Regions from separate parts of the Micromonospora sp. CNZ322 genome, predicted to be linked through region 2. Evidence: riboswitches for the same ligand, from Rfam matches in the RefSeq annotation. Region 2 holds a riboswitch; each other region holds the start of a gene.
The links. Region 2 has a riboswitch for cyclic di-AMP ahead of FB453_RS20010 (coiled-coil domain-containing protein). Riboswitches for the same ligand answer to the same signal wherever they lie in the genome.
Positions count from the first base shown of each region.

Region 1: it holds a riboswitch for cyclic di-AMP, as region 2 does, so the genes downstream of both, FB453_RS16705 (C39 family peptidase) here and FB453_RS20010 (coiled-coil domain-containing protein) in region 2, are expected to answer to the same signal.
Region 3: it holds a riboswitch for cyclic di-AMP, as region 2 does, so the genes downstream of both, FB453_RS04745 (coiled-coil domain-containing protein) here and FB453_RS20010 (coiled-coil domain-containing protein) in region 2, are expected to answer to the same signal.
Region 4: it holds a riboswitch for cyclic di-AMP, as region 2 does, so the genes downstream of both, FB453_RS19110 (C40 family peptidase) here and FB453_RS20010 (coiled-coil domain-containing protein) in region 2, are expected to answer to the same signal.

Region 1 covers NZ_VITD01000006.1:174,216-181,206, reverse strand. The annotation lists gene FB453_RS16720 (bifunctional cytidylyltransferase/SDR family oxidoreductase) at 1-510, shown strand, start outside; gene FB453_RS16715 (CDP-glycerol glycerophosphotransferase family protein) at 544-2,214, shown strand; gene FB453_RS16710 (alpha/beta fold hydrolase) at 2,263-3,009, opposite strand; gene FB453_RS16705 (C39 family peptidase) at 3,133-3,981, opposite strand; cyclic di-AMP (ydaO/yuaA leader) riboswitch at 4,214-4,354, opposite strand; gene FB453_RS16700 (hypothetical protein) at 4,639-5,409, opposite strand; gene FB453_RS16695 (hypothetical protein) at 5,542-5,964, opposite strand; gene FB453_RS16690 (acyltransferase family protein) at 6,057-6,991, opposite strand, start outside.
Region 2 covers NZ_VITD01000008.1:104,813-111,803, reverse strand. The annotation lists gene FB453_RS20025 (1-phosphofructokinase family hexose kinase) at 1-865, opposite strand, end outside; gene FB453_RS20020 (SRPBCC family protein) at 1,054-1,518, shown strand; gene FB453_RS20015 (DUF2269 domain-containing protein) at 1,539-2,048, opposite strand; gene FB453_RS20010 (coiled-coil domain-containing protein) at 2,206-3,270, opposite strand; cyclic di-AMP (ydaO/yuaA leader) riboswitch at 3,276-3,407, opposite strand; gene FB453_RS20005 (cation diffusion facilitator family transporter) at 3,526-4,443, opposite strand; gene FB453_RS20000 (AAA family ATPase) at 4,550-6,667, opposite strand; gene FB453_RS19995 (alpha/beta fold hydrolase) at 6,775-6,991, opposite strand, start outside.
Region 3 covers NZ_VITD01000001.1:1,013,999-1,020,989, forward strand. The annotation lists gene FB453_RS04720 (heavy metal translocating P-type ATPase) at 1-1,966, opposite strand, end outside; gene FB453_RS04725 (hypothetical protein) at 1,979-2,926, opposite strand; gene FB453_RS04730 (heavy-metal-associated domain-containing protein) at 2,940-3,149, opposite strand; gene FB453_RS04735 (metal-sensitive transcriptional regulator) at 3,244-3,540, shown strand; gene FB453_RS04740 (YibE/F family protein) at 3,839-5,209, shown strand; cyclic di-AMP (ydaO/yuaA leader) riboswitch at 5,376-5,506, shown strand; gene FB453_RS04745 (coiled-coil domain-containing protein) at 5,511-6,530, shown strand; gene FB453_RS04750 (carbonic anhydrase) at 6,587-6,991, opposite strand, start outside.
Region 4 covers NZ_VITD01000007.1:288,269-295,259, reverse strand. The annotation lists gene FB453_RS19135 (LD-carboxypeptidase) at 1-44, shown strand, start outside; gene FB453_RS19130 (2'-5' RNA ligase family protein) at 206-796, shown strand; tRNA gene FB453_RS19125 (tRNA-Gly) at 897-970, opposite strand; gene FB453_RS19120 (pyridoxamine 5'-phosphate oxidase family protein) at 1,224-1,781, opposite strand; gene dcd (dCTP deaminase) at 1,881-2,459, shown strand; gene FB453_RS19110 (C40 family peptidase) at 2,524-3,564, opposite strand; cyclic di-AMP (ydaO/yuaA leader) riboswitch at 3,578-3,714, opposite strand; gene FB453_RS19105 (peptidoglycan recognition protein family protein) at 3,950-5,932, shown strand; gene FB453_RS19100 (C40 family peptidase) at 5,988-6,991, opposite strand, start outside.

The DNA.
Region 1 (6,991 bases), on a different contig from region 2:
GGCATCCTGGAGAAGGGCGCCCTCGCCGAGATGGACGAGGAGACCATGGACCGGGTGCTCCAGGTCAACTTCGTCGGCCCGGTGACCATCGCCCGCCAGGCCCTCCCGTACCTGCAGCAGACCAAGGGCCAGTTGCTGCTCTACACCTCCAGCTCCTACACCCGGGGCCGGGCCCGCTACGCGCTCTACTCGGCCACCAAGGCCGCCCTGGTCAACCTCACCCAGGCGCTCGCCGACGAGTGGGCCGACGTGGGCGTCCGCGTCAACTGCATCAACCCGGAGCGCACCGCCACGCCGATGCGGACGCGGGCCTTCGGCGAGGAGCCGGAGCACACCCTGCTCGCCGCGGAGGCCGTCGCCCAGTCGTCGCTGGACGTGCTGATCTCCGACCTGACCGGTCAGGTGATCGACGTACGCCGGGCACCCGGTGACGGGCCCACGCCGAGCGTGCCGGCGCAGTCCGGGTCGGGTCGGGTCGAGACGCCGGCCGGCGCGACGTCCGCGAACTGACGCCGACGGCTGCGGAACCACGAACGGAGCGACATGCGCGGCGACCTGGTCCGAAAACTGGCCGCCCGGTGCCTGACCACCGGGTTGGCCGTGCTGGCCTTTGTCGTGCTGGCGCTGACCGACGCCACCGGCTGGGGGCTGGCGTTGGCCGTCGCCGCGCTGGCCGCCTCGGCCGCCGAGCAGCGGATCCGGCCCGGCGCCGACCTGGTGGCGGAGACCACGTTGATCGCCGCGGCGATCCTGGTCGGTTACTCCCGGCGGCTGGACGACGGGCTCAACCTCGCGCTGGTCGCCACGGGGCTGGTCCTGCTGGGGCTGGTGCTGCTGGTGGGGCCGCTGCGCACCGCCGGCGGTCTGGAGATCCGGGCGGCCAACCTGCCGGTACGCGCCTGGACGCCGCTGATCGCCGACCGGCTCGGCACGGCCCTGCTCGGGCTGCTCGCCGCCCTGGCGCTCGCCGCCGCGCTCGCCCTGCCGACCGGTGTGGCGCTGGCCGCCAGCCTGCTGGTCGGCGGGGGCGCCGGTGCGGTCGCACTGGACCTCGCCCGGCGGCGGTTCCGGCCGCGGGCCGGTGGCGGGTCGGTGACCGCCGCGCTGCGCCAGCACCAGCCGGAGTTCCTGCTCTACTTCTCCGCGCCTCCCGGCTCGGAATACCAGGTCACCATGTGGCTGCCGTACCTGGAACGGATCGGCCGGCCGTTCCTGGTCGTGCTGCGTGAGCCGGAGTTCCTGGCGCCGATCGCGGCAGCCACCGACGCGCCGGTGGTCTACTGCCCCACCCTGCGGGCGATAGACGAGGCGTTGGTGCCGAGCCTGCGGGCGGCGTTCTACGTCAACCACGGTGCGAAGAACAGCCACTGCGTCCGATTCACCCAGCTCACCCACATCCAGCTGCACCACGGCGACAGCGACAAGGCGCCGAGCGCCAACCCGGTGTCGGGGATTTTCGATCGGATCTTCGTGGCCGGACAGGCGGCGATCGACCGGTACGCCCGCGCCGGAGTGCAGATCCCGGCGGACAAGTTCGTGGTGGTGGGTCGCCCACAGGTCGAGTCGATCGAGGTACGCCCGGAGCCCGCGAAAGGGTTGGCGCACCCGACGGTGCTCTACACGCCGACCTGGACCGGGCACCACGCCGACGCCGACTACTGCTCGCTGCCGGTGGCCGAAAGCCTGCTGCGCCGACTGTTGGAGCGCGGCGCGACGGTGATCCTGCGGGCCCACCCGTACACCGCGCAGAACCCGGCATCAGCCCGACAACTGGGCCGCCTGACCGAGTTGCTCGTCGCCGACCGGGCCCGCACCGGCCGCCAGCACGTGGTCGGAGCGGCGGCTCGGGAGCTGAGCCTGACCGAGTGCGTCAACTCCGCCGACGCGCTGGTCTCCGACGTGTCCGGCGTGATCTCGGACTTCCTCTACTCCGGCAAGCCGTACGCGGTCACCGACATGGGCGACGAGGGCGACCGGTTCGTGGAGCGGTTCCCGCTGGCCGGGTCGAGTTACGTGCTGCGCCGGGACATGTCCAACGTGGACGAGGTGCTGACCGCACTGCTGGACACCGATCCGCTGGCCGAGGCCCGCTGGGCCACCCGCCGCCGCTACCTGGGTGACTTCCCGGCCGAGTCGTACGCTGAGGCGTTCCTGACCGCTGCCCGCCGGGAGCTGGCACCGGCTGAGACACTGACCGCGTCCACACCGGCGTAGGGCCTGTTTCATAAGGGCGGTCGAGCCGAGGCCGGCCGCCCTGACCGCTCAGCGGTACGGGTCGAGCAGCGCCAGCACCGCTGCCGGGTCCTCCACGTGCGCGTTGTGCCCGAGACCGGGCAGCGTGGCGACCGGTACGCCGTACTCCTTGAGCTGTTCGTCGGTGACCATCGGATCGTTCTCCCCGCGCGCCAGCACCACCGGCACGTCGGTCGCCGCCAGAAGCGCGGCCAGGTCGGGCTCGCCGACGGCGAAGGCGGTCGGGTCCATGGCGAGGCGCCACCGGCCGTCAACCTGGCGCAGGCCGGCGTCCACCACCGGGTGGTCCGGCGGGACCAGGCCGGCCAGACCGGAGACCCGCAGGTAGCGGCGAGCCGCCTCGGTGCGGCTGGCGAACCAGCTCACCGGGCGGGCGGCGACCTCGGCCGCGCGGGTCAGCTCAGCGGGTGACCAGAGCGCCTTGATGCCCAGCCCGACCACCGCGTCCACCGGCGTTCCGGCGTCGCGGGCGGCCAGCGCCAGGCCGACCACCCCACCCAGCGAGTGTCCGAGCACGACCAGCCGGTCGTCGGGGGCGAGGGCCTGCGCGACCTGCTGGGCGAAGCCCGCGAAGGAGTACGCCGGCAGCGGCGACGCCCAGCCGTGGCCGGCGAGGTCCGGTGCCAGCCACCGCCCGGGCCAGTGCTGCTCAAGGTACGGGGCCCAGGGCAACCACACGTCCCCGGTCGCTCCCATGCCGTGCAGCAGCAGCAGAACCGGCCTGCGGCCGGCGTGACCACCCGTCTTCTCCACCACGGCCGCAGTCTCCCACGGTTCACGGCCAGGTACGAGAGCCGTCGATGACGGACCGCGCTGACAAACGCCGCGGGCGCCGGCCCCTTGTGGGAGACGGTGCCCGCGGCGGTCAGCGTGCCCGGGTCAGGCGGAGTAGCCCCGGCTGGTGATCCAGTTGGCCAGGTCGATCGTGGTGATCCAGTACGACGGGTCGGCCGGGTTCGCCGAGTCGGCGATCCGTACGGTGCGACCGTTGTCCTTGTAGCCCACCACGGCGATGTAGTGCCCGCCGCCGTAGGAGTGCCAGCCGCCGTCGGTGTCGGTGGCGTCCCCGACGACGTTGGCCACCACGCCCCGGCCGTCGGTGATGGCCTTCACCACGTCGGCCTGGAGGCGGTCCATCTGTGCCGGGCTGGGCGCGCCGGGGAACATCCGGGTCCGGTACGGGGAGCCCTTCACCTCGGCGTTGAGCACCCGGGTGGTGTCCTCGGCCGAGTTGGTGCCCATCTCGGTGGTGCCCAGCTCGGCGCCGAGCTGCTCCTGGGTGCGGTCGATGCCGGCGGCGCTGAGCGCGTTCCGGGTGGCCGCCGGGCCGCAGTTGTAGTACGTGTTCTGCGCCTCGTAGTCGTAGTCGAGCACCTTGGTCGCGGGCGGCTTCGGCCGCTCTGGCTTCCGGGTCAGGTCGGGGTTGCTGCTGGCCTTCGCGGCGGGCGACGCGGCGCTGGTGGCCGGGGCGGCCGTGGTCGGCACGGCGCTGGCCGAGGGGGACGCGTCCCGAGCCTCGCCGCGGGAGGCGGCGACGTCGCTGCGCATCTCGGCGACAGTGGTCGCGGTGCGCTGGCCGGCCGGGGCGTCGTCGGCAGTGGTGAGCAGGGCGCCGGTGGTGGTGGCGATCGCGAGGGCCGCGGCGGAGGCGGCGACGATCTGGTACGGGCGCTCGGTGGCGAGACGGCGGAGCTGACGCTGCAGGGTGTGCTTCACGGGGTCCTCCACGGATCGGGGGGAGAGCGGCACCCGGGGCCGGACCGGCATCCGGGCAGGCGCCAGCGCGCGGACCGTGGTCCGCGGATGGTGAACCGCTCAGGGGAACGCCCGGCGCGGCCGGGCGGGGAAGGCGATGACCCGGGAGGTCAGCTCACCGTGACTGGACGAATGAGCGGGTGCACCGCCGCGCCGTGGAGGCGAGGGAACAACCGAGGGGTGGAAAGGTGCTGCACGAGGATGGGACTCCTTCCGACACCGCCTACCGGGTTAGCTGACGGATTCGGGCGGGAAGACGCCCTACCGCGGGCCGTGGCTCGCGGATTCACCCCGGACTTACTGGTGGGTCCCCGGTTCGTTGATCACGATTAAGCGGGTCGATGCGGCGTCGCGTCTTGCGATCGGTTACCGCACCGGACGGGACGACACTACTGGCGTCTCAACCCCCTGCCAAGCCAGGTTCACCTGCGTAAACCCCCATCGGCGCGACAATTTCTGCGTGTATTGGCGATGATGTGACTCGATGGGACAACCGGTTACGGCGACGCCTGCGGGCGACAACCGGACAGGCCGCAAAAAACGCGACCACAATCGCGGGAACAATCCCGCCGATCGTGCCGGCCGTCCCATTTCGCGATCAGGTGACCGGCCTCACATCACGGATTGGGCTCAACCCACCCGGGCCGGGCGCCACCGTGCCACGACGGCGGGACGCAGCGCCCCGGCCACCGTGCGGCGCGCGGGGACCAGGGTCGGGCGGAGCCGGGCCGCCGCCGCGTACGCCTCCTCGGCGAGGGCACGAGCCGACTCGGCGGCCAACTCCGCGTCGCGCCAGGCGGCCCGCTCACGGTCGGCGGCCACCTGGTAGTCGGCCAGCCGCGCATCCCGGACCACCCGGCTGATCAGCACCTCCTGCTCGACCGGGTGTCGCCGGGGATCCCAGCCGCGCCGGTGCCCGAACACGTCGCCGAGCTGCGCCATGGTCAGGTCGCCCCGCCAGTACGCCGCCATCGCCGCCCGGTGCAGATAGCGTTCCCGGGCGGCGTACTCGGCGGGGGTGTGCCGGGTCTGCGGGGTGGGCAACGCCCCGGCGCCGGCGAAGCGACGCGCGGCGGTGTCCGCCTCGTCGTACCGGATGCTGGCCTGCTCCAGCTGCTCCTGAGCAGTCAGCCAGGCGGCACGCCACCGCTTGGCGGTGGTGGCCGCACCGGCCGCGGCGACGGCCACCTCCTCGGCGTAGCGGCGCATGTCGACGGCCTCGGCGGCGGCCAGCTCCCGAGCAGTGGGCCCGGCCGGGAGCGGGTCGTCAGTGGGCCGGTCCCGTTCGGGGCGGGCGGCCAGCACGGCGAGCAGGCCCAGGGTCAGCAGGAACAGCGTCGACCAGATGGCGGCGGCCTGCGGCACCTCGGTCACGAACTGGTAGAAGACGACGGTCTCCATGGTCGGCACCTCGGGGAGAGAGCAGTGCGATGGGGAGCCGCGCGACCAGCGGGCCACGGCGGGCCACGGGTCGGCGGGTCAGGGAGCGGGTGGGTCGACAGGGAGCGGTGTCGGGACGGTCGTCCCGGTGGCTCAGCGACCGGGTGGGGCCCGGGAAACCCGACCGCCCGCTGCGTCGACGAGGGACAGCCGGTCGGATTCGGCCGCACGGACCGGCAGCACGCCGGCCGCGATGGCGCCCTGATCGCCGGGAAGCGCCACCAGCGTGTCGACCGACCATGTCGGGACCGGCTCCTCGGCGGCCTCCGGCGGTATCGCCGGGCCCGGGCGGGCCGCACTGTGTGCCTCGCAGTGCCGGTAGCAGGCCGCCAGCGACCCGACGGCGACCGAGGCCGGCACGGCGCTCGACGTCGGTACCGGGCCGGGTGTCGGCGTGGCGGCCGTGGCCGGGCCTGCGCCGAGCGCCAGGGCCGCGACGACGGCGAGGCTGGTCAGCACCCGAGTCGCCCAGCGCGCCACCCACCACAGCGGACAGGTGAACGCGACCGGAAGCACGTCCCCACGCTACCGTCGCGCCGACCCGGGCGCACCGACCACGGGCGTGTCGGATCACGCCGCGCCGGCCCCGTTGACCAGGGTGGACGTTGTCAGCGCAGGTCGACGTACGTTGATCGACCGCCGACCCGACCGACCTCGTCGGCAGGTCCGTCGACCTCTTCGCGGGCGCTGCTCGCGGGGTCTCGTGCGTCGTCGTCGCCGGCCGCGCGTTGTCGGGGGACGGGCGCCGGACGGGCCACACGGCGCGGCGCGAGCCGGCGCATCATCGGGGTTTCGACGAAGCGGTGCAGCAGCCCGGCGAGGATCAGGTTCGCCGCCAGGAAGCCGAGCACCACGGCCGGGCCACGCCAACCTGCGAAGCCGATCCCCCAGGTTCCGCTCCAGCGCAGCACGCTCGTCATCACCAGCACGTGCACCAGGTAGAAGGCGAACGAGACCTCACCGAGCCAGACCACCGGCCGGGACCGCCACGGCGAGCGCCGACCCCGCACGTCCGCGTCCGCGGCCGCCGTGATCACCAACAGGTACGCGACCGCGAGCAGCGTGGTCCACAGCTCGGCGCGGATCCACTGCGCGGCCGCCACCCAGGTGACCAGGAAGATCCCGCTGGCCACTGTCAGTCCGGGACCGCGCCAGAGCCCCCGGCGCATCAACTCGGCCGCCACCGCGCCCAACCAGAACTCCAGCGACCGCACCGGCGGGAAGATCTGGGTGAACCACCAGCGGCTCACCTCCGGCACCAACTCCTGCGCCGGCCAGAGCGCGAGGATCAGCAGCGGCAGCGCGACGATCAGCGCCCAGAGCAGCTTCGGCCGGGCCCGGCGCAGCAGTGGCAGCGCCAGCGGCAGACAGAGGTAGAAGAAGAACTCGCAGGACAGCGACCAGCTGACGGTGTTGATGCTGTAGAACCAGCCCGGCCGGGGGTCCCACGCCTGCAACAGCAGCAGGTTCTCCAACGCGGCCGCCGGCAGGACCGGGTCGGCGAACCACCAGGCGACCACCAGCGTCGCCGCGAACAGCACCA
Region 2 (6,991 bases):
GCCCGGTGCCCAGGCCGTGCCGGGTCACGTTCAACGCCCCAGCGGCGGCGCCGGTGCGGATGGCGGTCCGAATGTCCCCGCCCCTGGCCACGACGGCCGCCACTCCGGCCGTCATCGAGTCGCCCGCGCCGCGCGGGTCGGCGGCCTCCAGCCGGGGCATTTCGACCTGGAACAGCTCCCCGTCGATGAGCGCCAACGCCGGCTGGTCGGCGCGGCTCACCACCACCGTCTCGGCGCCGCCCGCGTGCAGCTCGTACATGGCCCGGGTCAGCTCCTCGGTGTCGTCGCTGCGGGCGCGGCCGTCGCGGATCAACTCCTCGTGACTCACCTTGAGGAAGAACACACCGCTCTCCAGCACCGAACCGAGGTGATCGCCGGAGAGGTCGACCACGACCCGTCCGCCGTTCGCGCCGAGGTCGGCGGCGAAGCGTCGGTACAGGTCGGCCGGTACGAGCCACGGTTCGTTCGGCCCACTGAGGATGCTCACCGAGGCGCGCAGGCCCTCGCCGAGGGCGAGGTTGTACAGCTCGTCGATCTCGTGCCGGCTCAGCGGCTGCCCGGGCACGTCGGCGATCTCCTGCCGGGAGCCCTCGCGGCGATCGTGTACGTACCCGCCGCTGCCGGAGTCACGGACCACCACCTTGAGGTCCACGCCCTCGCTGACCAGCAGCGGCTCCAGCACCTGGCCGATCTCACCGCCGAGGGCGGCGCAGAGCACCACGTCGACTCCGAGGGAGATCACCATCCGGGCCTGCCAGACGCCCTGCCCACCAGGGTGCAGGTGCAGCTCGGGGTGGTCGTTGGGCTGGTCCACCGTCACCGTCAGCTGTGGAGTGGGCGCGAAGACCATCACGTGCCCACTCATCGCTCGTCGCCGTTCATGCTGGCCGCCCTCCGGCACCTTCGGAAGATTTTGTACTAACCGACCTTAATGGCGCAGGTGGTGACAGGTCGTCGCATCGGCCCGGTCCGGAGCGGCGCTGAGGGCCCGGGGCGTTGCCAGCCAGACATCGGTACGGGACGATCGGGCGACCAACGACGGCGGGAGACGGTGTGCTCAGCAGCGATACCTTCAGCTACACCGTCCAGGCCCGGTGCTCACCTGCCGAGGCGGCAGCGTTGCTCAGCGACCTGACCCGGCAGGGCGAGCTGCATCCGCTGATCGTCCGGGTTCGTCGGGTGCCGCCCCGGCCCGGTGCCCAGGCCAGCTACACGATCAACGACCGGTTGGCGGCCGGTCCGCTGCGCTTCCGGACCACCTACCACGCGGACGTGCTGATCAGCGAGGCCGACGAGATCGTCATGGTTGCCCGCCAGTGGCCGGCCACCACCGTGCGAAACCACACCCGACTGCGCGCCGAGCCGGACGGCCTGGTCCGCATCGACGTCGAGATCACCCTGACCGCGCCGAGGCCCCTGTTCCGGTACGCGTTCCGCCAGGCCCAGGCCGCTCACCTCGCCCTCGCCACCCGGCTGGGCGCCGCCCTCGACCGCACTGGCAACCCCCCGCCCACCTGACCCGCGCCCGCGCCGCCCGCCTACTTCGTGGCTACAGCGCGATCACGGCTCGTGCGTGCGGGTCGGGTGGCGGGACGCCGGCCCCACGGCTTGTAGGTGGACAGCACCGTCGCGATGATCATCAGGCTGGTCGACACCGCCGGCGCGATGACCAGGTCGGCGCGATCCCGGGCGGGCAGGGCGGCGCCGACCGCTCCGGCGTGACGCAGGTTCGGGGTGAGCAGGAACAGCACCAGCCCGACCATCACCGTGGTGAGCACGAGCTTGACCAGCACCCAGCGGTGGCGCAGCAGACCCCACGGGGTGAGTAGCGAGCTGGCGACTCCGATCAGCCAGACCAGGACGCTCAGCGGCGCGAACAGCACCGTGCCGACCAGGGCCGTGACCGGATAGACCACCGCCGGGTCGGCACCTCGCTGCACGGCGATGCCGAGGGTGAGCAGCACCAGGTCGGCGCCGAGCCAGCCGAGCGAGGTGACGAGGTGCAGGGTGAGCAGCGCCTTGCGGGTGGTGGGTCGGATCCGAGGCATACCGCGATGCTGCCCGCCGACCGCGGCCGGGTCGTCCGACGAGCGACGACATCAGGGGTACGCCCGGCGACGTAGCCCGGCCCCGGACGCACGTGATGCCTGTGAGTCATCACGACGACTCACAGGCATCACGACGCGTGGGTCAGTAGACCGAGGGTCAGTAGACCGACAGGTGTACGTGGTTGGTGTGGTCGGTCGACGGGGTGCCGTGCGCCCCGCTGTACGACTTCCACCCGCTGCTGGGCAGCCAGATTTGCCTGTACCAGATCACGTAGAGCACGGCGAGCCGGTCCGCGTTGCGGATGAAGTACGCGGCCAGGTTGTTGCCGTACGTCTTGTCGCCGCCGGTGGCGTCCCCGCCGAAGCCGCCCTTCTGCGCCGCGAAGTCGCAGGCCCGGCCCTTCGGGTGTTCACCGGAGCCGCTGGGGCGGTGGCACGAGACGTACCGGGTGAATCCCGCGGCCTTGGCCTGGTTGAGCGCGTGCAGGGTGCGTGGGGTGATGCAGCCGCTGGCCGGGGTGGGGTCGTTGACGCTGCACGACTCGGAGGGCCAGGAGCCGTCGGAGTTGCGCGGCGCGGCCGTCGCGTTGGCGCTGGAGGTGCCCCGGTTGGAGCCGGTGTCGGCGGTGGTCTGCGGTTTGGGTGCGGTGGCCACGGTCAGGGCCCGTTCGGCCTGCTCCTTGCGCTTGGCCATCACCGCGACCTGCTTGCGCTGTTCGTTGATCTCGCCGTCCAGGCCGACGCGGGTGCGGTTGGCCTTGTCCTTGCTGTTCAGCAGGTCGCGCAGCACCCGGTCCTCGTTGGCGGCCACCGCGTCCAGCGCGGCCGCCCGGTCCATGAAGCCTTCCGGGGTGTTGCTGTTGAGCAGCGCCGACATCGCGCCGAGCCGACCGGTGCGGTAGGCCACTTCGGCGATCTCGCCGACCTTGCCGTTGCGCTGCTCGATCTCGACCTCGATGGTCTTCAGCTGGGTGGCGAGCTGCTTCTGCCGTTGCACGGAGGTGTCCAGGGCGCGCTTCGCGTCCAGGTAGCCCTTGCTGGCCGCCTCGAGTTGGGCCCGCAACGCCGGGGTGCCGCCCTCCTCGTCGGAGTCGGGTGCGGCGGCCCGCAGGCCGGTCGGGGGAGCGGCCGAGGCGGTGCCGGCCGGAAGCGCGACGCCGAGGGCGAACATCGCGACGATCAGGGCCGCCAGGCGGGCGGCGGGTGGTCGTGCTGGTGCCACTGCGCATGTCCTTCCGTCAGCCGCCGACCGGGTTAGCTGACGGGTTCGGGACGGAAGATCCCTACCGCTGACGCGGATACACCCCAGGAACATGGTTCCCCGGTTCGCCCAGTTGGGCGATTAGGCGGCGACCGCCACCGGCGCCGGGAGGGCGCCGCCTGGTGGAGGCCGGGACCGAGCCTACCGGTGCCGGTGGGGCCCCTGCAGCCATTGTGACGGACGGTGCGTGCGTCACCACGGAAAATTACGGCTCCGTCACCATTCGATGGAGCCACAGGCTCCAGAAGCGGCGCCGGGCTCGATCTGCAACGTCGCGTGCTCGATGCGGAAGTCGTCATGCAGGGCCGTACGCGCTGCGGTGAGCACCGCGCCGACCTCCGCGCCGGGCGCCATGGTCAGGTGAGCGGAGGCGACCTCCATGCCCGAGGTGAGTGTCCAGACGTGCAGGTCGTGCACCTCGACGACCCCGGGGACGGCGGCGAGCCGGTCGTGCACGGCCGTCACCTGGAGGTGCTCCGGGGCGGCCTGCACCAGGATGCGGATGGCGGCGCGGGCCAGTCGCCAGGTGCGCGGCAGGATGAACACGCCGATGGCGACCGCGACCAGGGGGTCGGCCCACCACCAGTCGGTGACGGTGATGAGCAGCGCCGCGCCGATGACGCCGAGCGAGCCGAGCAGGTCACCGAGCACCTCCAGGTAGGCGCCCTGGAGGTTGATGCTCTCCCGGGCCCCGGCGCGCAGCAGCGCGAAGGCGGCGATGTTCGCGAGCAGGCCGAGCACGGCCACCGCGAGCATCGGGCCGGCGATGACCTGGTGCGGGTCGCCGAAACGGCGGATCGCCTCGATCACCACGTAGATCGCGACGCCGGAGAGCAGGACGGCGTTGGCCAGCGCGGCGAGCACCTCGAGCCGGTAGAGCCCGAAGGTGCGTTGCGGGTCGCCGGTGGCCCGCCGGGTCGCCGTGATGGCAGCGAGCGCCATCCCGATGCCGAGCACGTCGGTGAACATGTGCCCGGCGTCGGAGAGTAGGGCGAGCGAGCCGGTGTGCAGGGCGGCCACCGCCTCGACCACCATCAGGGTGGCGAGCAACCCGAACGCCGCCCAGAGTCGACCTCGGTGCTGGTGTGCGGCATTGGCGACGGACCCATGGTGGTGGTCATGACCTGCGCCCACGAGAACCACCTTCCGCCGCTGGTCGGGACCCGGTCAAATGTATGCTCACATCGCTATGTGTGCAAGTGTACGGGCAGGGCCTTCCGCTGGCGGCAGTCCGCACACGTCAGCCGGTCGGGTCGATGGTGGTGAGCCGCTGGGTGGCTCGGGAGAGCGCCACGTACAGGGTGCGCACCCCGGCGCCCGGATCCGCCCGGATCTCGCTCGGGGCGACCAGCACCACCCCGTCGTACTCCATGCCCTTGGCCTCCAGGCTGGTCACCACCTGCAACCTCGGCGCGCCGAGCGCGCCCAGCCACCCGGCGACCTCGTCCCGGCGGGGGACCGGCGTGATCACCCCGACCGTGCCCTCCACCTCGGCCAGCAGGCCGGCGGCGGCCTCCACGGTCGCGGTCTCCAACCCCGTCGCGGGCACCACCAGCTCCACCGGCTCGACCCCGGTGGAGCGCACGGCGGTTGGCAGCGGCAGGTCCGGGTAGAGCCGACGGATCTCCGCCGCCGCCACCGCGAAGATCTCCGCCGAGTTGCGGTAGTTCGTGGTGAGCGTGAAGTCGTGTCGCTTGCGCCGGCCCAGCGCCTGGTCGCGGGCTCGGGTCAGCTCCTCCGGATCGCCGGTCCACGCGGTCTGCGCGGGGTCGCCCACCACGGTCCAGGAGGCCAGCCGGCCGCGTCGACCGATCATCCGCCACTGCATCGGCGAGACGTCCTGCGCCTCGTCCACCACCACGTGCGCGTACTCCCGGTAGTCCTCCGGACGCTCCCGGGCCGCCGCGCGGGCGGCCCGCTGCCGCTCGCCGAGGGTGCTCAGCTCACGGACGCCACCGGCGAGCTGGAACGGGTCGCGTCGCGCCTTGGCCGGCTGCGCGGGCTTACCGAGCAGCGCGTCCAACTCGTCCAGCAACGCCACGTCGGCGATGGTCAGCCCGGCCGAGTCCAGGTTCCGGTACGCGGCGTTGAGCAGCCGGACCTCCGCCGAGGAGAGAATCCCCCCGGCGTACCGGCGCAGCCGGTCCGGCTGCGCCAGCCAGCCGAGCACGTGCCGGGGGTGCAGCCGAGGCCACCACGCCTTGAGGAACTCCCGGAACTCCGACCGCTCGGCGATCTCCGCCTCGAAGGCCGGTTGCTCCGGCAGTCGACCGCTGCTCAGCTCACGGGCCTGCGCCCAGAGCGCGGCGAACACCCCGTCGAAACCGGCCCGGCGCACCTCGTTGCGTCGTGCGCCGCGTTGCAGCGCGCGGTCCCGGATCCGGTCCAGCGCGGCCCGGTCCAGCCGCAGCAGCGTGCCGCGGTAGAGCAGCCGCAGCTCACCCGGGCCGCCCGGCACCGCGTCGCGGGCCGCCCGCTCCAGCACCCGGCGCATCCGCAGCGAGCCCTTCACCGCCGCCACCTCGGGCGGGTCAGGGCGGGTGGCGGTCATCCCCGGGAAGAGGGTGCCCAGCGAGTGCAGGGTCGCGGTGTCCTCGCCGAGCGACGGCAGCACGGAGCCGATGTACTCGACGAAGACCGATGACGGGCCCACCACCAGGATGCCGCCGCCGGCGTAGCGGCTGCGGTCGGAGTACAGCAGGAACGCGGCCCGGTGCAGGGCGACAGCGGTCTTGCCGGTGCCGGGGCCGCCCGCGACGATCGTCACCCCGGAGCCGGGCGAGCGGATCGCCTCGTCCTGCTCCCGCTGGATGGTCGCCACGATGTCACGCATGCCCCGACCGGTGGCCTTGGACAGGGTGGCCAGCAACGCGCCGTCACCGACGACAGTCATCCCCTCCGGGGCGGCCGTCGGGTCCAGCAGGTCGTCCTCGATCCGGGTGACCCGCTCGGCGCGGGACTGGATGGTGCGGCGCCGTACCACGTCCAGCGGCTGCGCCGGGGTGGCCTGGTAGAAGGCGGCGGCGGCCGGTGCGCGCCAGTCGACGACAAGCGTGACGGCGTTCTCGTCGCGGATCCCCAGTCGCCCGACGTGCAGGACCTGACGGTCGCGCAGGTCCAGGCGGCCGAAGACCAGCCCCTCGTGCTCGGCGTCCAGGGTGTGCCGCCGCTGCGCCGCGTGGAAGACCATCGCGTCGCGCTCGACCAGGGCGCCGTGCGTGCCCACCCGGGCCATCCGGTAGCCGTCACGCTCGGCGCGGACGGCCGACTGCCGCAGCTCGGCCAGTCGGGCGTACACCCGGTCGAGGTGTCGTTGCTCGACGGCGATCTCCTGCTCCAGGCCGGTCTGGTCGGTCAACGCACGCTCCTTCAGAGGTCGCCGGCAGGCGGCGGGAACCGCGCGGGCCAACCGAGAAGAGTACGGCCCTGGGCCCGACCCGCCGCGCCCGAGGTGCGCGAACGTGCTCAGGCACCCGCCTCGGCGGGGGCCGTGCCACGGTGAGCGGGCGGCGATGCGCCACGGTGGGCCGGCGGCGATTCGGCGAGCACCCGTCGCAGCACGCCGGTGAGCGCGGCGTTGACCTCGTCCGGACGTTCCATCATCAGCATGTGCCCGGCACCCGGGCAGACGGTCAGCTCGGTGGCCGGCAGGGCCGCCGCGATCGACTCGGCGCACGGCGGT
Region 3 (6,991 bases), on a different contig from region 2:
CCATGGCCAGCCCCAGGTCGGCCTGGGCCAGCGCCGGGGCGTCGTTGACCCCGTCACCGACCATGGCCACCGACCGTCCCTCGGCCTGGAGCCGCTTGATCACGTCGACCTTCCCGGCCGGCAGCACCTCGGCGATCACCTCGTCGACGCCCACCTCGGCGGCGACCGCGCGAGCCACTGTGGTGTTGTCCCCGGTCAGCAGGACCGGAGTCAGCCCCAGCCCACGCAACCGCGCCACCGCCGCCCGGCTTGTCGGCCGGACCACGTCGGCGACAGTGAGCACCCCCCGGGCCCGTCCGTCCCAGCCGGCGACGATCGCCGTACGGCCGGCGGCCTCCGCGTCGCGCACGGCCCACTCGACCTCCGGCGGTACGTCGATCTCGCGCTCGCGCAGCAGCCGGACCCGGCCGACCAGCACGGCCCGTCCGTCGACAGTGCCGGTCACCCCCAGCCCTTCGAGGTTGCCGAAGGCGGTCACCGGGGGCAGCGCGCCCCCATCGGTGGCAGCGGCCGCGACCGCGCGGGCGATCGGGTGCTCGGAGGCGGCCTCCACCGCCCCGGCGAGCCGGAGCAGCTCGGCCCGGTCCACACCGCTCGCCGGCACCACGTCCACCAGTGTCATCCGGCCGGTCGTCACGGTGCCGGTCTTGTCGAGCACCACGGTGTCCACCCGGCGGGTCGACTCCAGCACCTCCGGGCCCTTGATCAGCACGCCGAGCTGGGCGCCCCGACCGGTGCCGACCAGCAGCGCGGTCGGGGTGGCCAGGCCGAGCGCGCACGGACAGGCGATGATCAGCACGGCCACGGCGGCGGTGAACGCGGCGGTCGGGCCGGCCCCGGTGCCGAGCCACCAGCCGAGCGTGCCGACGGCGAGGGTGATGACGATCGGCACGAAGAACCCGGAGATCCGGTCCGCCAGCCGCTGCACGGCCGCCTTGCCGCTCTGCGCCTGCTCCACCAGGTCGGCCATCCGGGAGAGCTGGGTGTCCGCGCCGACCCGGGTGGCGGTGACGATCAACCGCCCACCCGCGTTGATCGTGGCGCCGACCACGCCGTCACCCGGGGCGACCTCGACCGGCACCGACTCACCGGTGAGCATGCTGGCGTCGACAGCGGAGGTGCCCTCGTCGACCACCCCATCGGTGGCGATCTTCTCCCCGGGGCGGACCACGAACCGGTCACCGACGGCGAGCCGGTCCACGGGGATCAGGGTCTCCACGCCGTCACGCAGCACCGTCACGTCCTTGGCGCCGAGGTCGAGCAGGGCGCGCAGGGCGGCGCCGGCCGTCCGCTTGGACCGGGCCTCGAAGTAGCGACCGGCCAGGATGAACACGGTGACCCCGGCGGCCGCCTCCAGGTAGATGTTGCCGGCGCCGTCGGTCCGGGTGATGTCGAAGCGGAACGGGTGCGTCATCCCGGGCATCCCCGCGTCACCGAGGAAGAGCGCCCAGAGCGACCAGCCGAACGCGGCCAGGGTGCCGAGCGACACCAGGGTGTCCATGGTCGCCGCGCCGTGCCGCAGGTTGGTCCAGGCGGCCCGGTGGAACGGCAGCCCACCCCAGACCACCACCGGGGCGGCCAGGGTCAGCGACAACCACTGCCAGTAGTCGAACTGCCAGGCCGGGACCATGGCCAGCAGGACCACCGGCACGCTCAGGACCACCGACACCCAGAGCCGGGTACGCGGTCCCCGCAACGGGTCCACCGGGGGTTCCGCGCTGGGCGGGGCCGGCAGCGCCGCCGTGTAACCGGTCTTCTGCACGGTCCCGATCAGGTCGTCCGGCGTGACCCCGTCGGCGTACCGGACGGTCGCCTTCTCGGTGGCGTAGTTGACGGTGGCGCTCACCCCGTCCATCCGGTTGAGCTTCTTCTCGATCCGGGCGGCGCACGCGGCGCAGGTCATCCCGCCGATCGCCAGTTCGATCCGGTTCGGCGCCTCAGGTAGCGGTCTGCTGGTGGTGGTCATCGTCTGGTCCCGTCAGTTGTGTCCGTGCCCGGGGGTGCCGTGGTCGGTCCCGCCGGTCGGTGCGGGTCCGCTCGGAGTGGGGACGTCTCCGGTCGGGGCGGCGCCGGCGACCACTGTGAACTCGGCGGTGTGCACCCTCCCGCCGTGTTGGAAGTCGAGGTAGAGCCGGTAGCTGCCGGCCGAGGGCACCTCGGCGAGGAAGGTGACGGCCGGACCGGGCCGGGTGCGGCCATCGCCGGGCGTCCCGTCCGGGTGCACGTGCAGGTACGCCAGATCACCCCGACGTAGTGCCACCAGGTGCCCGTACGCGCCCAGGTAGGGCTCCAGGTCGGTGACCGGCTGCCCGTCCCGGGTGACGGTCAGGGTCAGCGACGACGTGCGGCCGGGCTGCGGCGCACCGGTCAGGGTGACCGTGTAGCCGTCGACGGTGGTGCTGGTCGCTGGGGCGGGCAACGGCCGTTCGGTCAACTCGCCGGGGACGGTCACGTCCACGCCGAGGGTCAGCGACTCACCCCCGGTCGGGGCGAAGTCGGCGAACGCCCGCCACTGCCCGGGGCCGGCCAGCGGGGTGTCGACCCGCCAGGTGCCGTCCGGGGCAAGCTCGGGGTGGACGTGACGGAAGCCGGAGAGGTCCCGACGGGCGACGATCAGGTGCATCTGCTTGTCGTGCGCCACGTCGTAGCGGGTGACCGGGCGGCCGTCCGGGCCGGCGATCCGGAAGGCGAACTCGCCGGCCTGGGCGGCGACCGGTTGGAGGGTGTAGCCCTTGTCGGAGACGAGCAGGCCGCCGGGGAGCCGGTCGGCCGCCTCGTCGTGCTCGCCCGTCGCATGGGCGGCGTCGCCGTCGTGCCGGCCCTCGACCACCGGGGCGCGGTCGACCACCCGGCCGACCCCGTACGTCGCGCCGAACACCGCCGCGAGGCCCACGGCGAACCCGGCCAGTCTCGTCACGGTACGCACGCCGACCCGCCGATCACGCGTCGACGAGGTCGTAGCCGGCCTCGTCGACTGCGGCTCGGACAACCGCGGTGTCCAGCGGCTGATCACTGCTGACGGTGACCCGGCCGGCCGCTAGGTCGACCTGGACGTCACGCACGCCCGCGATGGCGCCGACCTCGGCGCTCACCGCGCTGACGCAGTGCCCACAGGTCATGCCCTGGACCTGGTACGTCGTGTTGACCATTGGATCGTCTCCTTTGCAGTACCGGTACCCGGTGGGGGTATCTCAACAGAACCGACCGTACCATACCCCCTAGGGGTACGCTATCCTGGTGGACATGACCGCACCCACCCCGATCCGCGGATACACCGCCAGCAAGGACCAGCTGCTCGCGCGGCTCCGCCGCGTCGAGGGGCAGGTCAGGGGCATCGAGAAGATGGTCGACGACGACCGCTACTGCATCGACGTGCTCACCCAGATCTCCGCCATCCAGGCCGCCCTCGACAAGGTGGCCCTCGGGCTGCTCGACGGGCACGCCCGGCACTGCATGCACGAGGGCGCCGCCGAGGGTCGGGCCGACGAGATGGCCACCGAGATGATGGCGGCGGTCGGCCGGCTCATGAAGCGCGGCTGACCGCCCGAGGTCCGCCGCGCGGGCGGTTCGGCCGCCCGACACTCCGCCACGACCTGCAGGCCCCGGGAGGGCTGGCTAGCATCTCCCACGATGGCCCTCCGAATGCCGCTGCGCAGTCGGGCACCCGCGCCGCCACGTCGTGGCGTCGCCCCCGGCCGACCGGGCCGAGCACTGACCGTCCGTGATCAAGCGGTCGTCAGGCAGCGATCCGCCCCGCCGTCCGCCGCGTTTCCACCGCAACGGTGAACCGCCAGGCCCGCTGACCCGTATCCCGCACCGGATCGTTGGGAGTCTCGCTTTGGGTTCCGACCACACTCACAGTGCTCCGTCCGCCCCACCAAGGGTGAGACGGATCCTCGTCGTGACGGTGGTACCCCTCTTCGTCGCCACAGTGCTGGCAGCGGTGCTGCTCTGGCCGCGCGGCGGGTCACCGCAGACCGATGGTGGCGCGGACGTGCCGCGCTACCCCGGCACCGTCACCCGGGTGGTGAGCGAGCCGTGCCCGCCGGTGCCGTCAGTTCCCGAGGGCACACCGAGGGTCGGCGACGGGCGGTGCGGCACTGTTGACGTGCGGGTGGACGACGGGCCGACCGCCGGCCAGCAGGTACGGACACCGGTGCCCGACGGGCCCGGCGCACCCCGGGTCGACGTCGGCGACGAGGTCATCCTGGTCGAGCTGGCCGACCCGACCGATCCCACCACCAGCAACTGGAACATCGCCGAGCACCAACGCGGCACCCCGATGGTGTGGCTGGCGGTGATCTTCGCGGCCGCGATCGTCGCGTTCGGTCGGTGGCGAGGCCTGGCCGCGCTCGCCGGACTGGCCGCCAGCTTCGCCATCCTGCTCACCTTCGTGCTGCCGGGCATCAGCGCCGGCAAACCACCGCTGCTGGTGGCGGTGGTCGGTGCGGCCCTGATCATGTTCGTGGTGCTCTATCTGACCCACGGGGTCACCGCACAGACCTCGGTCGCGGTGCTCGGCACCCTGGGCAGCCTCGTGCTGACCGGCGTGCTCGCCACCATCGCCACGGCCGCGACCCACCTCACCGGCTTCGGCAGCGAGGACGCCACCACCCTGTCAATGTTCCAGGGCGACGTGGACCTGCACGGCCTGCTGCTCGCCGGGATCATCATCGGATCGCTCGGGGTGCTCGACGACGTGACGGTCACCCAGGCGGCCACCGTCACCGAACTGGCGAACGCCAACCCCGGGCTGACCCGGTTGCAGCTGTACCGTGCCGCCACCCGGGTAGGCCGCGCGCACATCGCCTCCACTGTCAACACCATCGTGCTGGCGTACGCAGGCGCGTCACTGCCCCTGCTGCTCCTGCTCACCGCCGACTCGCGACCGATCGGGCAGATCCTCACCAGTGAGTTCCTCGCGCAGGAGATCGTCCGCAGCGCAGTCGCCACCCTCGGTCTGATCGCTGCCGTGCCGCTGACCACCGGGCTGGCCGCGGTGGTGACCGCCGCCGGGCGTACAGCTGCCACGGCATCCACCGACGCTCCCGCGCCCCGGCCCCAGCCGGACCGCAGCGAGGCACTGGCCGCACTCAGCTCACCGCGAACGGCCAGCTCCGACGAGCCGGCCCGGACGCGGACCGCACCCCCATCCGAGGCCACCGACCGGTGGCCGGAGTCGAACAGGAGCACGGATACGGCATGGTGACACTCCTCAGCGTGACCAGATCGGGCATCCACCCTGAGAACCGCGTCACTGGTCACTCAACGCTATGGCGAAATGACGCTTTTGGTCGGCATCCAGGCGTAGCTCACCCGGTCGACTCTCGGGTAACCTCGCTGCCGGTTACCGATGAAGGCGCGAAGCGGCGCCTGCGGTGCCACCGCCCAATCGCCAGCCGGCGAGCCGGGGACCCAGGTGCCTGGGGTGAATCCGCGTCAGCGGTAGGGGCCACTTCCGCCCCGAACCCGTCAGCTAACCCGGTCGGCGGTCGACGGAAGGGAACATTGTGACGGCACCCCTACGCCGCTGGTTGACTCCCGTGGTGGCCGTGATCGCCGCACTGACCGTGCTCGCCGGGCCGCTCCCGGCGCACGCCGCCCCGACGACCCCCACACCGTCCGGGCACGAGGAGGACGGCGAGCCCAAGCTGCTCAACGACGTCATCGAGCAGGCCAACCGCGACTACTCCGCCGCAAAGTCCAAGCTGGACAAGTCCAAGAAGCGGCAGGGCGAGTTGGCCGCAGAGGTCGACCGGGCAAAGGCCGACCTGGACGCGTTGGCCCCACAGGTCGGGCAGATCGCCGCCCAGGCGTACCGGACCGGCCGGATCGGCGCGGTCGCGATGCTGCTGGAGAGCGATGCTCCCGACTCGTTCGTCCAGCGCGCCGGGATGCTCGACGAGATGAACATGGTCAACGAGAAGAAGCTCTCCGAGGTCAACGAGGTGAAGGCCCGCGCCGAGCAGGCCAAGCTGGCCCTCGACACCGAGGTCCGCGAGCAGCAGAAGCAGACCGCCCTGATGGCGAAGCGCAAGAGCGAGGCCGACAAGGCGCTCTCCCTCGTCGGCGGCAAGGGTTTCACCGGCGGCCTGGTGGATGCCACCTCCAAGGTCGCGAAGATCGGCCCGGGTCGCACGGCCGACGGTGACTGGAAGCCCCAGTCGTGCAGCGAGAACGACCCCACCACGTCCGGCTGCATCACGCCGCGCACGCTGCACGCGTACAAGGAGGTCAAGGCGGCCGGCTTCAACCGGTTCGTCGGCTGCTACCGCCCTGGCGGGCCGTGGGAGCACCCGAAGGGCCGCGCCTGCGACTGGTCGCTACAGAAGAGCGGGTTCTCCCCGTGGCACAACAACGACACCCGGACGTACGGCAACAACGTCGCCGCGTTCCTCATCCGTAACGCCGACCGGCTCGGCATCTACTACGTGATCTGGAACCGGCAGATCTGGTTCCCGGCCACCGGCTGGAGTTCGTACAGCGGGCCGTCGAACCACACCGATCACGTCCACATGTCGCTGCTCTGACCCGCACGATCCCCGTCGAGGGCCGTTCCGCGTGACGCGGAGCGGCCCTCGTCGCGTCAGACGGTGGCAGGCGCGGCCGGGTCGGTCGACTCGGGTGATCCGGCCGGGATCTCCAACGTCGCGAGGCCGGCCGGTACGACGGCCACCGGGCGCACCGCTCCGGCGGCCAGCCGGTAGGACATTCCCACCACCGCGCACCGCTCCCGCGCCACAGCGTCGGCGAGCACGGGAGACTGCCCGAGCAACGTCTCGACGGTCTGGGCGATGTGGATGTCGACGATGCCGTCGATGTCGTCCACGCCCTCGGCCGCGGCCCGGCGCAGGCTGGGCAGCACGGCGTCGACCACCGCGCGCAGGTGGCCACTCGGCGCGGTACCGGTCGCGGCGGACTCCCGGGCGGCCTGCACCGCACCGCACGAGTCGTGGCCGAGCACCACCACCAGCGGCGTGCCGAGGACGGT
Region 4 (6,991 bases), on a different contig from region 2:
CCGTCGACGGCGTGGAACGCCGGATCTTCGCCGACTACCGATAGGGCCGTCCTTCCTCGCCGCACGAACGTGGTCCCGAGACTGAGAACGGGAGCTTGCACACCACGCCCGTCGACTCTGCTGTTGGCCGAGCTCGATGCCGTTCTGTGGGTGCGGCGTCCTCCTGCGGCGGGCTGCGAATCCGGTGGACCGGCACCCATCGTCGTTGGAAACTGCGGGGATGGAACCGACACAGACGGCCCTCATCGTGCCGATACCCGAGGCCGAGGAGGCGGTGGGCCGGTTCCGGGCATCGCTCGACCGGGCCGCCGGGTGGGGCGTGCCAGCGCACGTGACAGTCCTCTACCCGTTCCTGCCCCCGCAGCAGATCGATGAGCAGGTCTTGGCGGTGCTGCGCGAGACCATTGCCGGGATACCGCGGTTCGAGGTCGCACTGACGCACGTCGGCTGGTTTGGTGACACGGTCGTCTGGCTTGCTCCGCAGCCAGATCGCCCGTTCCGGCAGCTCACTGCGGCGGTGTGGCAACAGTTTCCCGAGGCGCCGCCTTATGCCGGGGCGCACGGTGACGTGGTGCCACACCTGACCATCGGTCACGACGCCGCCAAGCCCACGCTGAGCCACGCCGCGGAAACCATCTCCGCACACCTGCCGATCCGCACAGCCGTCGACCGGGTCCGGCTCATCGCCGGAACGCCGGACGTCAGCCCTTGGCGCACCGTCTGCGAGATCCCGCTGAGCGACACACCATCTGCGCCGGCTGGTACGGGATTCGAAGCGGCCCCAGTGAGAAGTTGAGGCCCGGCACGTGGTCCCGTTGCTGGGCCGCCGGGTGCTCGTGGTCCAGGAACATCGAAGGCCCTGACCGGGACTCACGTCCTGATCAGGGCCTTCGCAGTGGAGCGGGTGACGGGAATCGAACCCGCACTGTCAGCTTGGGAAGCTGATGTTCTGCCATTGAACTACACCCGCAAGCGGCACCACTGTACCCGAGTCGTCGAACCCGTGCACCCAGGTACCCCCGCCGGCCGCAGGTGTCCCCGTACCGCTCCGCCCGGGTTGATCCACTCGGCTTTCTGGAAGTCGGGGCATCCGGAGCGCTGGGACACCGCGATTTTCTTGAAGTCGAGTTGATCACCGCAGGCGGCGGGCGGCGGTCTGGTACGGGTGCCCTGGTGCCGGCTCCGTTACGACGGAGCCGGCACCGATGATCTTCCGGCCGTGGTCAGGCGGCCGTGCACTGGACGTCACGGCTGAGGCGGGTCGGGCGGGCCTGCGGGACGGCGAGGGGCGCGGCCACCGCCGACGGGGCGTTTGGGTCGAGCCAGACCCGAACGGCCGGCCGACCCGGCGCGAGGCCCGGGATGCCAGCGATGTGCTGCTCGCGGCGGGTGAGCATGGCCACGTCGACCGTGAACTCGAAGAGCCGCCAGTCGACCTGCGGCTCGGCCCGGGCGCTGTGCGCCAACTGCGCCACGAGGACCGGATCGGTCACCGGACGGGCACGCCCCGCCACGTACGCCTCGTCGTCGCTCTCCTCCGCGGGGAACGAGTGCAGCGCGTAACGGCCGTCACGTTCGAGGTCGCGGCGCTTGGGCGAGTCGATGATGAAGCAGAACAGCCCCTCGGCGGTGATGACCGGGGAGACCGGATGGACGCGGGGCCCGCCGTCGGCACGGACCGTGGCCAGATAGCCGAAGCCCGGCCCGTATTGCTGGAGGAGAACGCGGATCCCGTCGGCGAGTCGGGGCTCGTCGGCGGCGAATTCGGACCAGGAAGCCATGTGGGCATTCTATCGAACAAATGTACGAGCAGCGACCTCGACGCGCTGGTCACCGGCACCGAATCCGGGCACTTTTGGCTACGCGGCTATGGTGGTCCGATGCTGCTCTCCGACCGTGACCTGGTCTCCGAGATCAAGGCCGGCACGCTGGGCTTGGAGCCGTTCGAGCCCACCCTGGTCCAACCGTCCAGCATCGACGTCCGACTCGACCGGCTGTTCCGGGTCTTCAACAACCACCTCTACACCCACATCGATCCCGCGATGCAGCAGGACGACCTGACCTCGGCGGTCGAGGTCCCCGACGGCGAGCCGTTCGTGCTGCACCCGGGGGAGTTCGTGCTCGCCTCGACGCTGGAGGTCATCTCGCTGGGTGACCAGCTCGCCGGCCGACTTGAGGGCAAGAGCTCCCTGGGCCGGCTCGGGCTGCTCACGCACTCCACCGCCGGCTTCATCGACCCGGGCTTCTCCGGTCACGTGACGCTGGAGCTCTCGAACGTGGCGAACCTGCCGATCACCCTGTGGCCGGGCATGAAGATCGGGCAGCTCTGCATCTTCCGGCTCTCCTCACCGGCCGAGCACCCGTACGGCTCGGTGGTCTACGGCTCGCGCTACCAGGGCCAGCGGGGGCCGACGCCCAGCCGCGCCTGGCAGCACTGGCGCACCTGGCCAACCCGCTGAGCTAGAACCGAGACGACGAGGGCCCGCCGCGACCGATCGCGACGGGCCCTTCGATCACTCGGGGTCAGCCTGGACGGCCATAGCTGTGGATCGGGCCGTCGTCGACCTTCTTCATCTTGACCGGCTGGCCGGCCTGCGAGGCGTGCACCACCCAGCCGCCGCCGACGTACATGCCGACGTGGTGGATGTCGCTGTAGTAGAAGACCAGGTCGCCGGGGCGCAGGTCTCCCTTGCTGACGTTCTTGGTGACCCGGCTCTGTGCGGCGGCGTTGTGCGGCAGCGACACGCCGGCCTTCGCCCAGGCGGCCAGCATCAGCCCGGAGCAGTCGTACGAGTTCGGGCCCTCGGCACCCCAGACGTAGGGCTTGCCGATCTGCGCACAGGCGAACTTGACAGCGGTGCCCGCGGCGCCGCCGGGGTAGCTGCCCGGGCAGGGCGCCGGGCGCAGCGGACCGCCGCCGCCGCTGCCGTACACCTTGAGGCGCAACTTCTGTAGGCGGTCGATCTCGTCGTTGATCTGCTTCTTCTTCGCCGCCAGCTGAGCTTCCGTGCGGCTCAGCTGGGCCACCATCTCGTCCAGTGGCGCCTTCTGCGCGGCCAACTGGTCGCGCAGGTCGGCCACCTGGCGTACGTCCTTCTGCTGGTTGTGCGCGAAGCGGTCGAGCATTTCCAGCTGGCCGACCACCTCGCTGGGCGACCGGCTACCCAGCATCGCGTTGACGGTCGAGACGTTCTCACCCATGTAGGCGCGCACGGCCAGGGCGCTGACCTTGTTCATCGCGGCGTCGACCTGGCGCTCGAGCGGAGTGATCCGGGCGGCCAGCGCGTCGGCCTGCTTGCGCTTCGCGGCGAGGTCGGTGCGGGTGGCGTTGTGCCGTTCGATGATCGGTTCGAGCTTGTTCCAGTCGGCGTCGATCTGGCGCTCGATCTCGGCGACGGACGGGTCGGCGTGAGCCGCCGTGGCACTGCCGGTCAGAACGACGGCGATGCCGGCCAGCGCGGCGAGTGCGGTGGTGAAGCGGGACCAGCGTGGGCGCGGCACGATCGACGCCGGGCCGGCTGATGCCGACCGCTCGGACGACGGCCGCGGGGCATGGAGTGCCACCGGGGTTCCGTACTCCTTCTTCCTGACCGCCTACCGGGTTAGCTGACGGGTTCGGGCGGGAAGTCGGCGCCCTACCGCAGTGGCTGCGGATTCACCCCGAGGGACCTGGGTCCCCGGTTCGTTTCGGAAACGACTCGGCGGTGTCGGTCCGTTACCGCCCGGGCTGGGCGGAGCTGCTGTCGGGCCGACGAATGACCAGAGTAGAGACGCTTGTTACCGATCCGCAACCCGTGCGGCAGTGACACTCCGTACGGATTGGACTAGGTCACCGACCGTGTGTGAAGAATTCTTTCCGCATGCTTCGATAGATGGAAAGGTATTGACGCGACCTCCCGGACGGCGCGATGGTGACCTGACCTCACTCCGCGAGAATCTAGGGGGTTCGATGCACCATCCAACCCTGTCGACCGGCTGGCGCGCGCTGCTCGCCGTCACAGTGATCGCCGCCGCGACCACTGTGCCACTCTCCGTCGACCCGGCCGCCGCCGCGCCCACCACCGACCGCCAGCAGCAGTACGCCGCAGCGGCCACCGAGTACGGCGTGCCGGCCGTCGTGCTGCTCGGCGTCTCCTACCTGGAGTCGCGCTGGGACACCAACGCCGGCACACCGAGCACCAGTGGCGGCTACGGCCCGATGCACCTGACCGACGCCCGGCACGTGGCCGCCCTACCCGGGCGCGGCCACCACGACGCCGGTGCCGAGGACCCACGCGGCGACGACTCCCGTCCCACCCGGGTGCCCGCGCCCCGGCCGGTCGAGGCACCCGCGCCGTCCACCGCCGCGTTGCAGACCGTCGACACCGCCGCCACGCTGACCGGCGCCACCCCCGAGGCACTGCGCACCGACGCGGGCCTCAACATCCGGGGTGGGGCTGCGCTGCTGAGCGCGTACCAGAGGGATCTGGGCGCGCCGGTCGGCGCGGACACCGACCCGGCGGCCTGGTACGGCGCGGTCGCCCGCTACTCGGGCGCGGACAGCGCCGACGCCGCGGCGGCCTTCGCCGACGAGGTCTTCACCACCATCGGCGCGGGCGAAGTCCGGGTGACCGACGACGGCCAGCGGATCACCCTGCCGGCCCGTGTGGTGCGGCCCGAGCGTTCCTGGTTGGACCGGCTGGGCCTGCGCCGCCTGGCCCGCCCGGACGGGGTGGAGTGCCCCCGCACCATCTCCTGCGAGTGGATCCCGGCGCCCTACGAAGCGTTCGGCGACGGGGACTACGGCAACCACGACCTCTCCGATCGACCCGCCCGGCAGAAGATCGAGTACATAGTCATCCACGACACCGAGGCGAGTTGGGCCACGACCCTGAAACTCGTCCAGGACCCGACCTACGTGAGCTGGCACTACTCGCTGCGCTCGGTCGACGGGCACATCGCGCAGCACGTGAAGACCAAGGACGTCGGCTGGCACGCCGGCAACTGGTACGTCAACGCGAAGTCGATCGGGCTGGAACACGAGGGCTTCGCGGCGCAGGGCACCTGGTACACCGAGGCGATGTACCGGACCTCGGCGAAGCTGGTCCGGCACCTGGCGCTGCGGCTGGGCATCCCACTGGACCGCCAGCACATCATCGGCCACGACAACGTGCCCGGCACCATTCCCTCGACAGTGCGGGGAATGCACTGGGATCCGGGCCCGTACTGGGACTGGACGCACTACTTCGACCTGCTGCACGCACCTCGACTGGACACCGGCACCCCGGCCACCGGAATGGTCCGGATCGACCCGGACTACACCACCAACCAGCCGGCGTTCACCGGCTGCGTCACCCCGGGCGTGCCCTGCGCGCCACGCGGCTCCTCGGCGGTGGTGCTGCGCAGCGCACCGTCCGCGGACGCGCCGCTCGTCAACGACATCGCGCTCCGCCCGGACGGCAGCCCGAACACGATGACCGTGTCGGACCACGGGGCCCGGGCATCCGCCGGGCAGACATACGCGCTGGCCGGGCGGCAGGGCGACTGGACGGCGATCTGGTACCTCGGGCAGCGGGCCTGGTTCCACAACCCGGCGTCCGCGCCGACCGCCAGTTGGACCGTCGGCGTCGTGGCCACGCCGAAGCCCGGCCGGACCACCGTTCCGGTCTACGGACGGGCGTACCCGGAGCAGTCCGCGTACCCGGAAGGGGTGCCCTACCAGGCGATCTCGCCGCTCCAGTACACCCTGGCCGCCGGGCAGCGGTACGCCGTCGGCGCGGTGCTGGCCGGCGAGTACTACCGGGCCAGCACGTTCGACGGCTCCTCGCCCGGCGACTGGACGGTGATTCGCGGCAAGAACCGGTACGCGCAGATCCAGTTCGGCCACCGGATCATGTACGTCGACCTCGCCGACGTGCAGCTGTTGCCGTCCCCGGTCGGCGCGCCGCGCTGAGAACCACGAAGGCCCCCGGTCGGTGACCGGGGGCCTTCGTGTCGCGCGAGGTGGATCAGCCGGGTCTGCGGAATCCGGCGACGGGCATGGTGTTGATGCTGGACACCTGCACCGGCTTACCGGCACGTGGCGCGTGCACCATGGTGTTGTTGCCCAGATAGAGCCCGACATGACTCAGGCCGGAGAAGAAGAAGACCAGGTCACCGGGGCGGGCATCGCCGCGCGAGATGGCCTTGCCCTCGTTCCACTGGTCACCGGTGTGGTGGGTGAGGTAGATCCCGGCCGCCTTGTAGGCGTACTGGGTCAGCCCCGAGCAGTCGAACGAGTTAGGCCCGGTGGCACCCCAGACGTACGGCTTGCCGACCTTGCCGCAGGCGGTTTTGATCGCGGTGCGTGCCGCCGCGCTGACCACGCCGTTGATGGTCGGGCAGGCCGCGGTCTTGACAGTGGTCTTCGGCATCGACGCCTCGAGCTGCTTGATCTCGGCATCGATCTGCTTCTTCTTGGCCGCCAGCTCGTTCTGCTGCTTGGTCTGGGTGACGATCAGCGCGTCCAGCTTCTGCTTCTCGCCGTCGTACTTGGCCCGCACGGCCAGCACACCCTCGACCTCCTTGCGCTCCTGCGAAGCGAGCCGGTCAAGGATGGTGAGCTGCTCGGTGAGCGTGTCCGGCTTGGCGCTGACCAGCAGCGCGCCGATGTCGTGCGACGGGCCGGAGATGTAGTAGCGGGAGGCGAGGTCGCCAACCCGGTTGAGCGCCAGCTCGCTCTGAAGCGACAGCGGCTCGATCTTCTTCTGCAGGCTCGCCGACTTCTGCCGGTTGACCTTCAGCTGCGCCCGGACCTTGTTGTACTGCTCGATGGTGGGCTCCAACTGCTCCCACTTCTTGTCGATCTGCGCCTCGATCTCGTCGACCGTGGGCGCGGCATGTGCCGGCGCGGTCAGCAGACCGGCGCCGACCGCCGCCGCGGCGACCAGGATCAGCACCCGGTGCGCGACGCGGCGCAGGCCACCAGAGCGAGCAGACGCGTTCAGGTCGTGACGATGAGGGGGCATGGTTG